DNA from 2 places in the Brevibacillus sp. WF146 genome. Region 1 is predicted to be linked to the other one. Evidence: a T-box and tRNA genes for the amino acid it is inferred to sense, from the RefSeq annotation. Region 1 holds a T-box; the other holds one or more tRNA genes.
What was found. The T-box of region 1 lies ahead of ileS (isoleucine--tRNA ligase). A T-box ahead of a tRNA ligase gene usually reads a tRNA of that ligase, here a tRNA-Ile.
Positions count from the first base shown of each region.

Region 2: it encodes a tRNA-Ile, which carries the amino acid that the T-box ahead of ileS (isoleucine--tRNA ligase) is inferred to sense. The anticodon was not compared.

Region 1 covers NZ_CP109943.1:1,689,223-1,696,932, reverse strand. Annotated here, with positions in the region: gene A6764_RS08365 (TraR/DksA C4-type zinc finger protein) at 1-229, opposite strand, end outside; gene ileS (isoleucine--tRNA ligase) at 420-3,206, opposite strand; T-box leader at 3,258-3,528, opposite strand; gene A6764_RS08355 (DivIVA domain-containing protein) at 3,584-4,078, opposite strand; gene A6764_RS08350 (YlmH family RNA-binding protein) at 4,174-4,947, opposite strand; gene A6764_RS08345 (YggT family protein) at 4,961-5,230, opposite strand; gene A6764_RS08340 (cell division protein SepF) at 5,257-5,682, opposite strand; gene A6764_RS08335 (YggS family pyridoxal phosphate-dependent enzyme) at 5,712-6,410, opposite strand; gene pgeF (peptidoglycan editing factor PgeF) at 6,418-7,254, opposite strand; gene A6764_RS08325 (YlmC/YmxH family sporulation protein) at 7,325-7,609, opposite strand; gene A6764_RS08320 (FkbM family methyltransferase) at 7,690-7,710, shown strand, end outside.
Region 2 covers NZ_CP109943.1:1,502,560-1,510,269, forward strand. Annotated here, with positions in the region: gene ltrA (group II intron reverse transcriptase/maturase) at 1-288, shown strand, start outside; gene A6764_RS07355 (GNAT family N-acetyltransferase) at 365-820, opposite strand; gene A6764_RS07360 (2'-5' RNA ligase family protein) at 926-1,435, opposite strand; gene A6764_RS07365 (hypothetical protein) at 1,586-1,744, shown strand; gene A6764_RS07370 (alpha/beta hydrolase) at 1,747-2,451, opposite strand; gene A6764_RS07375 (phosphatidylglycerophosphatase A family protein) at 2,801-3,361, shown strand; tRNA gene A6764_RS07380 (tRNA-Ile) at 3,604-3,680, shown strand; tRNA gene A6764_RS07385 (tRNA-Val) at 3,713-3,788, shown strand; gene A6764_RS07390 (type I restriction-modification system subunit M) at 4,573-6,108, shown strand; gene A6764_RS07395 (restriction endonuclease subunit S) at 6,114-7,007, shown strand; gene A6764_RS07400 (IS256 family transposase) at 7,009-7,710, opposite strand, start outside.

The DNA.
Region 1 (7,710 bases):
GGTCGATCTCCTTTAGCGTCTCCCGGTCCAGACTGTCCAGCGCGAGGTCTTTTTCGCGCTCAAACAGCTCGCTGCCAATGTCGGCCGGGTGATTGTCGTACATGGAAAACTCCTGCAGGGATGTCGCCATCTGCTCCCGCATGCCGTAGTGGGCCTGCACCCGCTCCTCCAGCTCCCGCTTTTCCTGCAGCAGCCGCTCCCTGAATCCAGCCAGCTTCTCCTTGTCCACGCATGCCACCCTCCTCTGTTTGATTTCCTTGATGGGTAGTATGTCTTGCGGACAGTGAAAATAACCCTCGCCTGCCCCTCGGCAGTACCGGCAGCGGTTGGCCGCCTTTTTGGAGGGACCCGGCAGACAAAAAAACAGCCCTGCCTCACCACAGGGGCACAGGCAGGGCCGTACAGCTTGTCGGATGAAGTTATTCCGCCACGTGGGCGTAGTGTTCGTGTACAATTGTCGCGCAGCGCTTGCAGAGGGTCGGATGGGCGCTGTCCGCTCCGACGTCCTGCTTCACCACGCGGCAGCGTTCGCACTTGACACCGTCAGCGGGAGCGACGACGACCGCGATGCCTTCCAGCGCAGCCGCTTCGGCCGGCACGCTGGCACCGTGCGGATGCAGATCCACATGGGCGACGATGAACAGGTCGGCCAGGTCATCCATGGCGGACAAGACGCGTGCCACCTCTTCCGTTTGCGGATAGAGCGCCAGCTTGGCGTCGACGGAGTTGCCGAACACTTTGTTGCGGCGTGCTTCTTCCATCGCTTTCAGCACTTCGTCGCGCACCGCCAGGAACGCGTCCCACTTGCTCTCCATGTCTGCCGCGAAGCCGAGATGCTGTTCGTTTGCCTCCGGCATGTCGGTCAGCTGCACGCTTTCCTCGGCCACGCCCGGGATGTAGCTCCACACTTCGTCTGCGGTGTGCGGCAGGATCGGCGCCACCAGCTTCACCAGGTTCAACAGGCAGTCATACATGACGGTCTGCGCGGCGCGGCGCTTGATGCTGTCGGGCGCTTCCACATAGAGCCGGTCTTTGCAGATGTCCAGATAAAAGGCGGACAGGTCAATGACGCAGAAGTTGTGAACGGCGTGGAACACCGTGTGGAATTGATAGTCGTCGTACGCCTTGCGCACCCGTTTGACCACCTGCGCCGCCTTGGCCAGCACGTAGCGGTCCAATTCGCCCAGCTGCTCGTACGGGACGCGGTCCTTCGCCGGATCGAAGCCGTTCAGGTTGCCCAACAGGAAGCGGAACGTGTTGCGGATCTTGCGGTACACTTCGGCGATCTGGTTGAGGATCGCGTCGGAAATCCGCACGTCCGCCTGGTAGTCCACGGACGCTACCCACAGGCGCAGGATGTCCGCCCCCAGCTTGTCGATCACCTCTTGCGGCACGATGACGTTGCCGAGCGACTTGGACATTTTGCGTCCTTCGCCGTCGAGGGCGAAGCCGTGGCTCAGCACCGCCTTGTACGGCGCCGTCCCGTAAACGGCCACCGACGTGGAGAGCGACGAGTTGAACCAGCCGCGGTACTGGTCCGAGCCTTCCAGGTAGAGGTCAGCCGGCCATTTCAGCTCTTCCCGCTCTCTCAGCACCGCTTCGTGGCTGGAGCCGGAGTCGAACCACACGTCCATGATGTCCGTCTCTTTGCGGAACTCCGTGCAGCCGCACTTTTCGCAAGTCAGGCCCGGCGGCACCAGTTCGCTCGCTTCCCGGGCAAACCAGACGGAAGAGCCCTCTTTGCGGAACAGCTCCGCGATGTGGTCGATCGTCGTGTCGTTGATCACCGGCTCGTTGCAGGATTTGCAGTAGAAGATCGGAATTGGCACGCCCCAGACGCGCTGACGGGAGATGCACCAGTCGCCGCGGTCGGCCACCATGTTGGCCAGGCGCGTTTCGCCCCAGTGCGGAAGCCACTGCACGTTTTTGATCGCTTCCAGCATCTGTTCGCGGAAGCCGTCGATCGATGCAAACCACTGCTCGGTCGCCCGGTAGATGACCGGCTTTTTCGTCCGCCAGTCGTGCGGGTAGGAGTGGGTGATGAAGCCCAGCTTCAAGAGCGCTCCCGCTTCTTCCAGCTTTTGTGTAACCGCCTTGTTGGCGTCCTCGTAGAACATGCCTTCGAAGCCCGGCGCTTCGGCGGTCATCTTGCCCTCGTGGTCAACCGGACAGAGCACGCCGAGACCGTATTTCTGGCCGACGTTGAAGTCGTCTTCCCCGTGACCCGGAGCGGTGTGGACGCAGCCCGTACCGGCGTCCAGGGTGACGTGTTCGCCCAGGATCAGCGGGGACGGACGATCGTAAAACGGGTGCTTGGTCACGACGCCTTCCAGTTCGCTCCCCTTGAAGGCAGCCAGCACTTCCACGTTCCCCCAGCCGATCTCCTTGGACGCTGCTTCCAGCAGACCGCTCGCCAGCAGGAATTTGCGGCCGTCCGCCTTCACCACGTTGTACTCCAGTTCCGGGTGAATCGAGATGGCCAGGTTGGCCGGAATCGTCCACGGTGTGGTGGTCCAGATGACAACGCCGGTGTCCGTGTCCAGTTTGCCCTTGCCGTCGGTCACCTGGAAGCTGACGTAAATGGACGGCGAGCGCTTGTCCTTGTATTCGATTTCCGCGTCCGCCAAAGCCGTCTCAGACGACGGGGACCAGTAGACGCAGCGCAGCCCTTTGTAGATGTAGCCTTTTTTCGCCATCTCGCCGAAGATGCGGATCTGCCGCGCTTCATACTCCGGTTTCAGCGTCACGTACGGATTTTCCCAGTCGCCGCGGACGCCGAGCCGCTTGAACTGATCCCGCTGCTTTTCGATGTAGGACCAGGCGTACGCTTCACAGCGTTTGCGGAAGTCGTTTACCTCAATGTTGCGGCGGTCCAGCCCCTCGGCGTTGATGATCGCCTGCTCGATCGGCAGCCCGTGGGTATCCCAGCCGGGCACGTACGGCGCGCAGAAACCGGCCATCGACTTGTAGCGGACGATGAAGTCCTTGAGGATTTTGTTCAGCGCGTGGCCGATGTGAATGTTTCCGTTGGCGTACGGAGGACCGTCATGCAGAATGAATGCGGGACGTCCTTTTGTCCGCTCCTGCACTTTCCGGTAAATCTCCTGCTCATCCCAGCGGGCCTGTATCTGCGGTTCGCGGGTCGGCAGGTTGCCGCGCATGGGGAAGTCGGTTTTCGGCAGCGATAACGTTTTGCTGTAATCCATGGCCTGTTTTCACTCCTACTTGGTATCAAAATAAAAGCCTTCCCTCATCCCAAAAGGGACGAGAGAAGGCTCCCGTGGTACCACCCTGATTGAACGGAACGCATCCTGCCGCAAGCCGGCAGTCGCTGCTCCGCTCCACTCGTTTCATTCGTAACGGGAATGACGCGCTCCCTTACTCGCCCGCCGGACGTGACGTCGGTAGCAGGCTTTCAGTTGTGAACTCCCGGGTGATTTTCGGCGACGGCAGCTGGCCGGGCTTTCACCTCTCCCCGGCTCTCTGGGCAGCGCTTGGTCACGTACTCTTCCCGTTCATCGTTGGTACAGTGATGAAAAGTTTGCAAATATTATAGTACCATCATGGCCTGAACGTCAACGGTTTATTCCGCCAACAGGGCGGACGTCGTGGAATCAGCCTGCTCGAGATCGTCCCACGCCCCGTTTTCCAGCATCTCCAACTGGGCTTCGAGCAGGGTGCGGAAGCGCATCCGATAGACGGAGGCGCGCTTTTTCAACTCTTCGATTTCAATTGCGATCTTGCGGGATTTCGCCAGGGCTTCGTTGACGATCCGATCGGCGTTTTTCTCCGCTTCCTTCAGGATCAACTGCGCTTCCTTGCGGGCGTTGGACTTGACATCCTCGGCCGTTTCCTGGGCCACGAGGATGGATTTGCTCAGGTTCTCCTCCAGGCTCTTGTAGTGCTCCACCCGCTCGTTCAGCATGGCGACGCGCTCTTCCAGTTCCTTTTTTTCCTTTATCAGGAGTTCGAAGTCCTTGATCACCTGATCGAGGAACTCGTTCACTTCGTCAATGTTGTATCCGCGAAAACCCGTGCTGAATTCCTTATTGTGTATGTCCAATGGCGTTAAAGGCACATGAACCCCCCACTTTTCCCGGTAGTCGTACCCATTCTCTTCGACAGGCAGAGCCGCATTTCCTGCCGGATTTTGCAAAATTATTGAGCCTGCTCTCAGGTGAGTAGCCCGACGATCATGCGCAGCCGTCCACTCCGTGTCGGACCGGTCACGTCCAGCAGCTTGAACCGTCCGAATCCGGCCAGCGACACCATGTCGCCCGGCTCCAGCAGATGCGACGGGTCGTCCACCACTTTCCAGTTGACCTTCAGCTTGCCCGCCCGGATCGGCACCAGCGCCTTTGCCCGCGACAGGTTGTACACCTCGCCGACGACCGCGTCGACGCGCGGCGACGGAACAGTGACTGTCTTTTCCGCAAACCGGGGAGCGGGCGGCTGAAACGACTCCCAATCAATCCGCTCGAATTGGACCGGCGTCCGGTGAATATGCGTCACCTGGGAACAGACGAAATCGGCCACTTCTTCCGCGATGACGACATGGATCGCCTCCTCGGCCACGATCATGTCGCCGAACTTCTCCCGCTTCAGCCCCACGTTCAGGAGCGCTCCCATCACATCCCGGTGCTCCAGTGTCCGGAAGCGCTGGTCGGCGGCAATCCGCAGCAGGGCCAGGCGGTAGTCCTCCGGCTCGGGCACGAGGTAATCGGGATGGAGCAGCACGCGCACCCGCTCCGCTCCGTCGTAGCCCCCGCTGGCCGAAACGGAGACGTCACGCACCTGCGAGGTGAGGCTCTGCATGATCGCAAGCTGCCTCGGGTCCAGAAAATCAGTAAGGCGCATGGCCTGCTTCCGCTCTGTCAGCGTCAGCATCTCCAGCGCCCGTTCCGCAAAGGGACGTTCCTCTTTTCGAAAATGATCAAACACGCTCATGCTGTCACGCACCTCACAGCAGCAGTTGCTGCAGGATCGCATTGAGACCCCTGTGGGCGAAGTTGAGCGCGATCAGCGCCACGATCGGCGAGATGTCGATAAAGCCGAGCGGCGGGATAAAGCGGCGAAACGGCGCCAGAAACGGCTCCACCAACCGCTCCAGCAGTTGGCCGATGGGCGTTTCCCGCATCTGCGGCACCCACGACATGAGGACGTAGGCAATGACCATGAATTGATAGACGGTAAAAGCGTAATACACGATGGTAAATATGGCCGTTGTCATTCACTCACCCTTTTTGCTGAGTTCTCTTACTCTTCGACGACACTGGAGATCGTACCCTGGATGTCGACGTGATCCGGCGTGCAGACAAAGATGTAGTCGCCTACCTTTTGAATGTCTCCGTTCAGCGCGTACACCGTTCCGCTCAAAAAGTCGACGATGCGCTTGGCCTGTTCCTTGTCCACCCGCTGCAGGTTGACGACGACCGGCCGGCGGTGACGGAGGTTGTCAGCGATGTCCTGCGCGTCGCTGTAATGCCGTGGTTCACATAGAATCAACCGAATGCCCTCCTTTTCCCGCGCCTGAAACGGCACCACGTTGTTGGCGCGAGGCGCCGGCTGCCGTTTGGTGAAAGACTCCCGCTCCTGCTCTTCGCGCTCCTCTTCCAGTGTCTCTTCAATGTACTCTTCGTTTTCCAATCCCAGGAACCCCATGATCTTGTTCATTACGCCCATGGCCATCCTCCTCTCGTGCGGCGTTTCGGTCATTCCGGCTTAACCAGGACCGACCCAAGCCGGACATATGTCGCTCCTTCTTCAATCGCCACTTCAAAATCGTTGGACATGCCCATCGACAGCTCTTCGATTGCGGCGTGCGGAAAGTTCCATTCGTTGATCCGTTCTTTCCATTCCCGCAGGCCGCGGAAAACGGGACGCGCCTCTTCCGGATTATCGACAAAAGGCGCCATGGTCATTAATCCGACGATCTTTATATGTTTCATATTACTGGTTTCCTGCAAGAAAGCCAATACGTCATTGGGACTAAGCCCAAATTTTGTCTCTTCTCCGGAGATATTGAGCTGCAGAAAACAGGAAACGACACGGTTCAGCGCTTCGCCGCGCTTGTTCAGCTCCCGGGCGAGCGACAACCTGTCCAGCGAGTGGATGAACGGAAACTTCCCTACAACGTCTTTTACCTTGTTGGTCTGCAGATGGCCGATGAAGTGCCACGTCCCCAGGTGGCCGTAGCGCTCGAACTTGGGCAGCGCATCCTGCACGCGGTTTTCCCCGATGTGCTCCACCCCGATGGCCAACAAATCGCCGATCGTGTCGGCGTCGACGTACTTGGTGACGGCGATGACTTTCACCTCTTCCCGCTTCCGGTTGGCCCGGGCGCAGGCGGCCGCGATGCGCTCTTCGACGGCTGCCAGCCTCTCTTTCAGCATTTCCCTCTCTCTCGTCACGATTCGTTCACAGCTCCTTTTCAGACTCTCTCCACCCGATAAACGACGCCATCCGTCCCGTTTTCCCCGCCTCTTTCCGGTGGGAGAAAAACAGGTCGGTCCGGCAGCTTGTACACCATCCCGTACGCAGCACACACTCTGGCGCGACGCCGCATTCCGCCAAAATTTCCTCGTTCAGACGGGGCAGATCCAGCATGTACCGGCCGTTTTCCCGGGGAATCACGGCCGCTTCCCAGCGAGCAGCCGCCGTCCGCACCCGTTCCATGATTCGTTCGTCCACTTCGTAGCAGCAGCCGCCGATGGCAGGACCGATCGCCACCAGCAGCTCCTCCGCCCTGCTGCCGTAGTGACGCTGAAACGCCCGCACCATTTCCTCGGCAATACGCGCCACCGTCCCCTTCCAGCCGGCGTGGGCCAAGCCGATCGCCCGCGACGCCGGATCGAGGAAAAACAGCGGCACGCAGTCGGCATAAAAGGACGTGAGCAGCACGCCCGGCTGATCCGTATGCAGGCCGTCCGTCGCCGGTATCACGTCGTCCAGGCTCTCCCTGCCCGCACCTTTGGATTGGGACGTCACCTGGCATACCCGACTGCCGTGCACCTGGTCCGCGCACGTCCAGGCTTCAAACGGCATGCCCAGCTCCGCCGCCAGCTTGCGCCGGTTGGCCACCACGTGTTCCGGGTCGTCCCCCACGTGCAGGCCCATGTTAAAAGAGTGGTACGGCCCTTCGCTCACACCCCCGGTCCTGAGGGTAAACCCGGCCGCCAAGCCGGGAAAGCGCTCTTCCCACTCCCGCAGATGAAGCAGCGCGCCGCCCTCTCTGCCAACAAACGGTTCGTTCATGTTGTCACCTTCCTTATATGGCTTATGATACCACAGCCCAAAAGAAAAGAAAGGCTCTCTCTCGCCTTTCTTACGCCCGGTATTCGTCTTCCCCGCTGGTTTTCGCCTCTACCCGCAGCGACTCCTCCAGGCGAACCAGAACGACGTCCTTGCCGATCTTGATGATGTTGCGCCAGGGAATCACGTAGTCGTTGCCCGCTGAAAAGAACCCGAGGAATTTGCCCGGTCCGGGGACGACAATCGCCTCCACCCGCCCGTGGCGTAGGTCTATCTCCAGGTCGGATATCTGCCCCAGCCGCTTGCCGTCCAATATGTTCACCACTTCTTTGGTTTGGAAGTCCGAGATCTTGACCATTTTCCTCACCCACTTTTTCTCCGTTAGTTCAAGTATATGACCGGGCAGACAAATATGCCCCGTGAAAAAGCGGAGAAAGATTGGACCGGCGTCACGGCAAG
Region 2 (7,710 bases), 190 kb from region 1:
TTTGCGTTGGCTGAGGCGAAAACCCACCTCCTGCGGATTGAGGAATGGATTCGCCGAAGGCTCCGTCTCTGCCTGTGGACGCAATGGAAACGAATCCGTACGCGATACCGCGAACTTCGTTCCCTCGGTCTTCCCCACAGCAAAGCACTGGAGATTGCAAATACCCGCAAGGGTGCATGGCGAACAACCAAATCTCCGCACATTCACAAAGCCCTTGGTATTACCTACTGGCAACAACAAGGGCTCATGAGTTTGGTGCAGCGATATTTCGCACTTCGTCAAGCTTGATGAACCGCCGTATACCGGACGGTATGTACGGTGGTGTGAGAGGACGGGGGTTAGTCGCCCCCTCCTACTCGATTACTTAGTTTGTATCCAGTTTCTTTTCCATGGCGATGTGCTCAATGCCGGCTTCGTCGAACACGTCACCGTGCGGTTGGTAGCCGAGCTTCTCATAAAAGCGTTGGGCGTGGGTCTGGGCGTTCAGCTTGAGGCTGTGGTAGCCGAGACGGCGGGCGGTTTCCTCCATGGCCAGCATCAGCTCCCGGCCCAGGCCGGTGCCGCGCTCGCTTTTCAACACGGCGACCCGCTCCACTTTGCCCACACCGGGAGCGTACGGACGCAAACGGCTTGCCCCGACGGGCGTTTCCCCCGCGTAGGCGACGAAGTGAACGGTCCCTGTGTCCGGCCGGTCATGTTCGTCAATCTCCAGCTCTTCCGGCACCTGCTGTTCCTCGATAAACACGACCCGCCGCACCGACAGGGCATCGTTCATCTGCTTGTCAGACTGGACAGTCTCGATTTGGTACACCTGATTCATCGTCACGCTTCCTTTCGCTCTGCACAGAAGTTCCCTCCCCGCTAGCCGTGAAGGGGTTTTCGAACGGAGTCCGCTTGCATTCGCCCGCGCGGTATGTCCGCGTGGTTACTTTTTCAGCAGGAAGGTTTGATACACGCTCCAGATGCCGTCCTCCAACTGGTAAATCAAGTGGAAGCGGTCAATTTCCGAGGTCAGGTCGATCTTGACCATGCTCAGTTGGCTGGTCACGTCGCGCAGCTCGTCGTTGGACAGATCGCGACCGATGGTCAGATGGGGCACGTAGGCGTACGTTTCCGGGGTATTGACGCACTTGTTTACAATCTTTTCGTGCAGGGCCACAAACGGCTCCTTGTTCTGCACGGCAATGTAGATCACGTTGCTGGTCGGGTGGAACGACGAGATGCGGTGGAAATGAGCCGTAAAGCTTTCCGTCGATTGGGCTACCTGCTCGAGGTGGCTCACCAGTTCGGGCAGACGGGCGTCTTCCAGGTCAAAAGCCTCTTTCAGTCGGATATACGGCGGGATCAAAGCGTAGGTCGGGTCGTAGCGCTTTCGATACGAGTTGGCCACTTCTTGCACCTTGCTGGATGGGAATACGACGATACTGTATTTCATATGGAACCCCTCCTTCTTCACGTTTGAACATGCCATCATATCCAATTATTTTAACAGAAAATTCTCCATTTGTGTAATGTTATGCGTCAACCCGTATATTCCTCCCGCGACGGGACAGACTGTTAACAGCAGGGAGGTGTCCAATCCATCGTGAAAACAGCCATGATGATTACCTTTATGTTCCTCGTTCTTTTTCTGCTGGCGCTGCTTACCTTTACGATCATTACGGTCATCCGCAAAGCGGAATTCGAAGAGGCGCTCGTCTCGCCGGGAAAGGAAGACGGCACGCAGGAAGAACGACCACGGTAAGTTTACCCAAACAGCGTGCGCAGCATGCGCGGCAGGTTGGCCTGCCAATATCCCCACGTGTGGTCACCCGCAAAGGTCTCGTAAGCCAGGGTGACCCCTTTTGTTTCCAGGATGGCGCGCAGCCGTTCGTTGGCCGCGAGCAGGTTGAGCGTCCCGCGCGACGTCTCCACCGCCGTTTCGGCCGTCCCCACTTCCAGGTAGACGTGCAGGGAAGCAGGTAGATCCGTCTCTGCGACACGCCGGTTCAGCGCCTCATCCATCGCCGCCGACTGGCAGGCCACCTGGCCAAACGTGTGCGGATACGCCAGCGCCGTAAACACCGACACGACGCCGCCCAACGACTCGCCCAGCAGCGTCCGCGCCTGCCCCAGCGGGTGGGTGGAGTAGTGACGGTCCACGTACCCGACCGCCTCGACGGCCAAAAAGCGCCGGTAGGCCAGATGCTCGTCGCCGTCCGGATGGTAGCGCGCGTACCGTCGGGCCTTGTCCACCGGCAGGAAGACGGCGAGCAGGTCCGGGATCTCTTTCTCCCGGTGGTGCTGTTCCAGAAGCGTCGCCAGCCGGCCCAGCGACAGGTAGTCCTCGCCGTCCTGCACGTACAGGACGGGATAGGAGTAGAGCGGGGAGTACCGCTCGGGGGTGTAGATGAGGAGCCGTTCCGTGGTTCCCAGGCAATTGCTCGTCAGCGTGATTTCATTCAGCGGCACAGGGATATCCTCCTTTGGGTGTGCTGGTTTCATTATACCGGAGGGGAGGGGGCGGGGGGAAACCGGTCATTAGTTGGCAGGCAAGTCGGGCGTATGGCGCGATTGTGGGGTCTCTGGTTCGATCTTTGTCCCTGCTTCGATCTTTACCCTTGTTTCGTTTCTTTACGCTTGCTTCAGTCTTTGCCCTTGCCTCGATTACCATAAGCCTTGACCCATCTCGCCACATTTACCACCATGCAGCTCCTCCCTCGGACGGACACCCCGCCAGCCGAAAGATTGTCGCAATTCCGCCATCGTATGATACTATGATAGGGAATGACTTCACTCAATGGTGGAAGGGGTTGTCTCAATGAAGAAGCACGTACACAGCAGCGAAGTCAGAAATGCCGCCCTGACGCGTCTGGCGGAACGCGGCGTCACGGTGGAGGACATCGCCGAAATCGTCTATCTGATGCAGTCGCCGTACCATCCCGACCTGACCATGGAACCCTGCATTGAGAGCGTAAAAGCCGTTTTGGAAAAGAGGGAAATGCAGCACGCCATCCTCGTCGGCGTGGAATTGGATACATTGGCGGAAAAAGGCATGCTGTCCGAGCCGCTTCAAACCCTCATCGCGACGGACGAAGGCCTGTTCGGCTGCGACGAAACCCTGGCGCTCGGCTCTGTGTTCGGCTACGGGAGCATCGCCGTCACCACCTTTGGCCACCTGGACAAACATAAAGTCGGCGTCATCAAACGCCTGGACACCAAGCGCTCCGGACGCGTCCACACCTTCCTGGACGACCTCGTCGCCAGCATCGCCGCCAACGCCTCCAGCCGCATGGCCCACCGCCTGCGCGACGAACAGGAACAGCAGGCGGAGCAGGCGGAGATCCGGATTGAGGAGAAGAAGGCGGATCAGGCGGGGTGAAAAAGGGAGCGGACGGCTCCCGGGACAGCTTTCGCAAAATACGGTTACATGTGGATAGAGATGCAGCAGAAGAATTACCGGAAACAAAGCGAGAACAGGGCCATTCTCTTGCGCGTGTGGTAAGGCAGAGAATGGTTCTTTCTATGTCGGTAAAATTTTTTACTGGAATTTTGATTTTTCCTCTTGAAATCGAAAAGAAAATCCGGTATATTAAATCATGTGATCGGCGTCCGGTACGATTCGGGCCCTTAGCTCAGTTGGTCAGAGCGGTCGGCTCATAACCGATTGGTCGTAGGTTCGAGTCCTACAGGGCCCACCATGAGACAGGTGTTTGCGAAGTACATACGACATGATCCGGTAGCTCAGTTGGGAGAGCACCATCTTGACAGGGTGGGGGTCGCTGGTTCGAACCCAGTCCGGATCACCATAACAGAAATAGAAAAAAGCCTTGGTAATCAAGGCTTTTTTCTATTGTAATAGACTTAATTAACAATCTAGTATTGCAATCTGGGATGAAAATAATTAGTACCGCTGTCAGGAGTGTTTCCTTGGCTTTTGTTGAGTAGCCAATAACGTATCAAAAATTGTTTAGCCGATTCTTGGTCGCAGTTCGTAGAGTGCGACAGTAAATGTTTATGGGTGTCAAAATATTGGCGTGCCCTAGCAGCTCGGAGATAATTTTGGCGTATATTGCGATGAGGTTGATCGTTATAATCCTGACCGTGCTGGCAATGAGGGGAACCCTGTAGAGGTTAGCCACACTGAAGACAAAACCAAGCATCACCGTCTAAAAATGCTCCACAACTATTTTGGAATTCAATTTGCCAAGGATCACTATTTCGGTTAGCCAGTTCATCCAAGAATCCAGTGCATTTGTTTACTAAAAATGCTCAGCGGTGTTGATTAAATAGGAGCTGGAAACCGAAATGTACTACCAGGCTATGTTGCATGGTATTTGAACACGGACAAAGTAAAGGGAGAATTGTTGTTGAGGATCACAAACAGGAACCAACATTCCAAGCACCAACAAGCAAATAGTGGAGAATATTGAGTTTCCTGAACTGGATTTATCGAAACAACAGTTGATTACAGAGATACAGCAATTATATCTTAAAGAATAACGGCTGTATCAGCAACTAATGGCTGAAAAGCACAAGTTCTAAAGGTGGTTACACATCCCGTATAAAATGATCGAAATGTGAGGAGCTAACATGGAAAAAACAACGCAAGCCTATATAAATGCGGTTCTTTGGCAGGCATGTGACACATTCAGAGGGAAAATTGATTCCAGCATTTACAAGGATTATGTTTTGGTCATGCTGTTCGTCAAATATTTGAGCGATACATACAAAGAACGGCTTGAAGAGTACGTTAAACGATATAACGGTGATCAGGAACGGATTAAGCGGGCGATGTCCAGGGAGCGGTTTATCCTCGATGAATCCTCCACGTTCGATTACATTTACAGCAAACGGAACGATCCTGAAATTGGTGAGATCATCAACAAAGCTTTGGAACATATGGAAAATGAAAATACGGGAAAATTGCGGGGCGTGTTCCGTAATATCGACTTCAACTCCGAAGCGATTCTGGGAAAAACGAAAGAACGAAACGCGATGCTAAAAACGCTATTGGAGGATTTCGCCAAGCTGGATTTGCGTCCATCAGTGCTTGAGGACGAGGATATTATCGGTAACGCCTATCAATACATGATCAGTTTGTTTGCTAGCGATGCCGGCAAAAAAGGCGGAGAATTTTTTACGCCGCCAGAAGTATCAGAACTATTGGCGAGACTGGTCAAACCGCAGGAAAACGATCGGATTTACGACCCCACTTGCGGTTCGGGTTCCCTTCTGATTCGGGTGGTCAGACAAGTGCCAAGCCGAAAAGTGGCAGTTTATGGACAGGAACGGAACGGTCAAACCCATTCCCTGGCGTTGATGAACATGTATCTGCATGGCATTGACGATGCAAGGATTGAATGGGGAGACACCTTGGCCAATCCGCTTCATTTGAAAGACTGCAAATTGATGAAATTCCAGGTAATCGTCGCCAATCCTCCATTTTCGCTCGACAAATGGGCGATGGGCTTCGCGAGGGAAGGCATTAACGACGCAAAGTTCAAGATGGAAGCAAGCCTGGATCCACATGGGCGATTTGAATGGGGAGTGCCGCCTGCATCCAAAGGAGACTATGCTTTTGTCCTGCATATGCTCTATTCGCTTGCGGAAAACGGGCGAGCGGCGGTGATCCTACCCCATGGCGTGCTGTTCAGAGGCGCGAGCGAGGCGAAAATACGGAAAGAAATCATCAAGCATAATTTGCTCGATGCCGTTATCGGATTGCCAGAAAACTTGTTCTTTGGTACAGGTATTCCCGCATGTGTGATGTTGTTTAAGAAGAACCGCACGAGAAAAGACGTTCTGTTCATTGATGCCTCGGGAGAAGGAAACTACGAAAAAGGAAAAAACCAGAACAGGCTTAGGGAGCAGGATATTCAAAAAATTGTTGAGACGTATGAGAAGTACGAAACCGTTGACAAGTATTCCTATGTCGCAAGCATCGATGAGATTAAAGAGAACGATTACAACCTGAACATTCCGCGATATGTCGATACGTTTGAGGAAGAAGAACTGGTTGATATGGATGCGGTGAAGGAGAACATTGCCAACATCAAGCGAGAGCTTCAGGAAGTAGAGCGGCAGATGGAAAAGTATTTGGAAGAGTTGGGATTGAAGGGGGTATGAAACTAATGGCCATGTCAAATATAGATGAAATCCCCGCAGGATATAAAAGAACAGCGGTAGGTGTTATCCCCTCTGAATGGAAAATTGAAAAGTTAAGTTCCCTATTTCCTAAAATCAGAAATGGTTTTGTCGGAACAGCCACCCCTTTTTATGTTGAACAAGGGGTGAAGTATCTGCAAGGAAAAAATATAAAAAACGGAAAAATTATTTCAGAAGATATTGTTTATGTTAGCCAAGAGTTCCATGAAAAACAACAAAAGTCAAGGCTAAGTTTAGGCGATATAGTAATGGTTCAATCTGGTCACGTTGGGGAATGTGCAGTAATAAATGATGAATATATAAATAGCAATTGTCATGCATTAATTATAATGACACCTAAAGATAAAGTGAATTCCTACTACTATTCTTATCTATTCAATTCGGATTATGGAAAAAAGCTCTTTTATAAAATAAAAACGGGTAATACAGTTGAACATATTTTAGCTAGTGACATGAATAAATTAAAAGTTCCAGTCCCTGATTTTGCTGAACAAAATAAAATAGCCGATATTCTTTCCACCTGGGACAAAGCCATCGAGCTAAAAGAGAAACTGATTGAGCAGAAAAAAGAGCAGAAAAAAGGCTTGATGCAGAATCTATTGACAGGGAAAATTCGATGGAATGATGGTAGTAACTTAGGTTCAAAAGAAATTAACAAACGCTTGGAAATGTTAAATGAAGGTAAAGTTCCAGATGGCTACAAAAAAGTAAAGTGGTTCAGTATTCCATGGGAGTGGTCATTTGAAAAAATAGGAAATATTGCAGAAGAAGTATCAATAACTAATAAAGACAATAAGGAGTACACGGTTTTATCGATCAAGTCCGTATTTGTGTGTAAATTCCCCTCGGTAGAGAAATAAATTAGCCAATGCGAGTCACTTTAGACACCGCTTTTGTTGCCTGAGTTTCTCGCCATTCCAAATACTCTGCCATATCGAGATACTTTTTGCCACTTGCCCATTTTTCGTCTATCTCCATAAGCAAAGCTCCGATTAGGCGAATAACCGATTCACGGTTAGGAAAAATGCGAATGACACGTTCTCGTCGTCGAATTTCTTCGTTGAGTCGCTCCATGCCATTTGTTGTCCGAAGTCGTTTACGGTACTTTTCGGGCAGCAGAAGAATGGCTGTGGCATCATCAAAACCATTCTCCAAAACCGAAATCGCCTTTGTAGCTTTGGCCTCGTATATTTCCACCGTTTGTTGCAACAACAACCGTGCCGTTTCAAGATCAGGGGCATCCAAAATCGCACGAACACGGGGATACAACTCCTCCTGCAGCTGCTTGGGGGTGGCGTCAAGAATATTTCGCATAAAATGAGTCTGACACCGTTGCCACGTCACCCCTTGAAAATGAGTACGAATGGCTCGTACGAGCCCACCATGTTGATCGGACACAATCAGTTCTACGCCTCGCAAGCCTCGATCTTTCAGCCAGCTAAAAAACTCACTCCAACTGGCCTCTGATTCACTATCTCCAAGCATCAGTCCAAGGACTTCTCGGTAGCCTTCCTTATTCACCCCGTAGGCCAACATCACGCCACGAGAGCGTACACGCCCCTC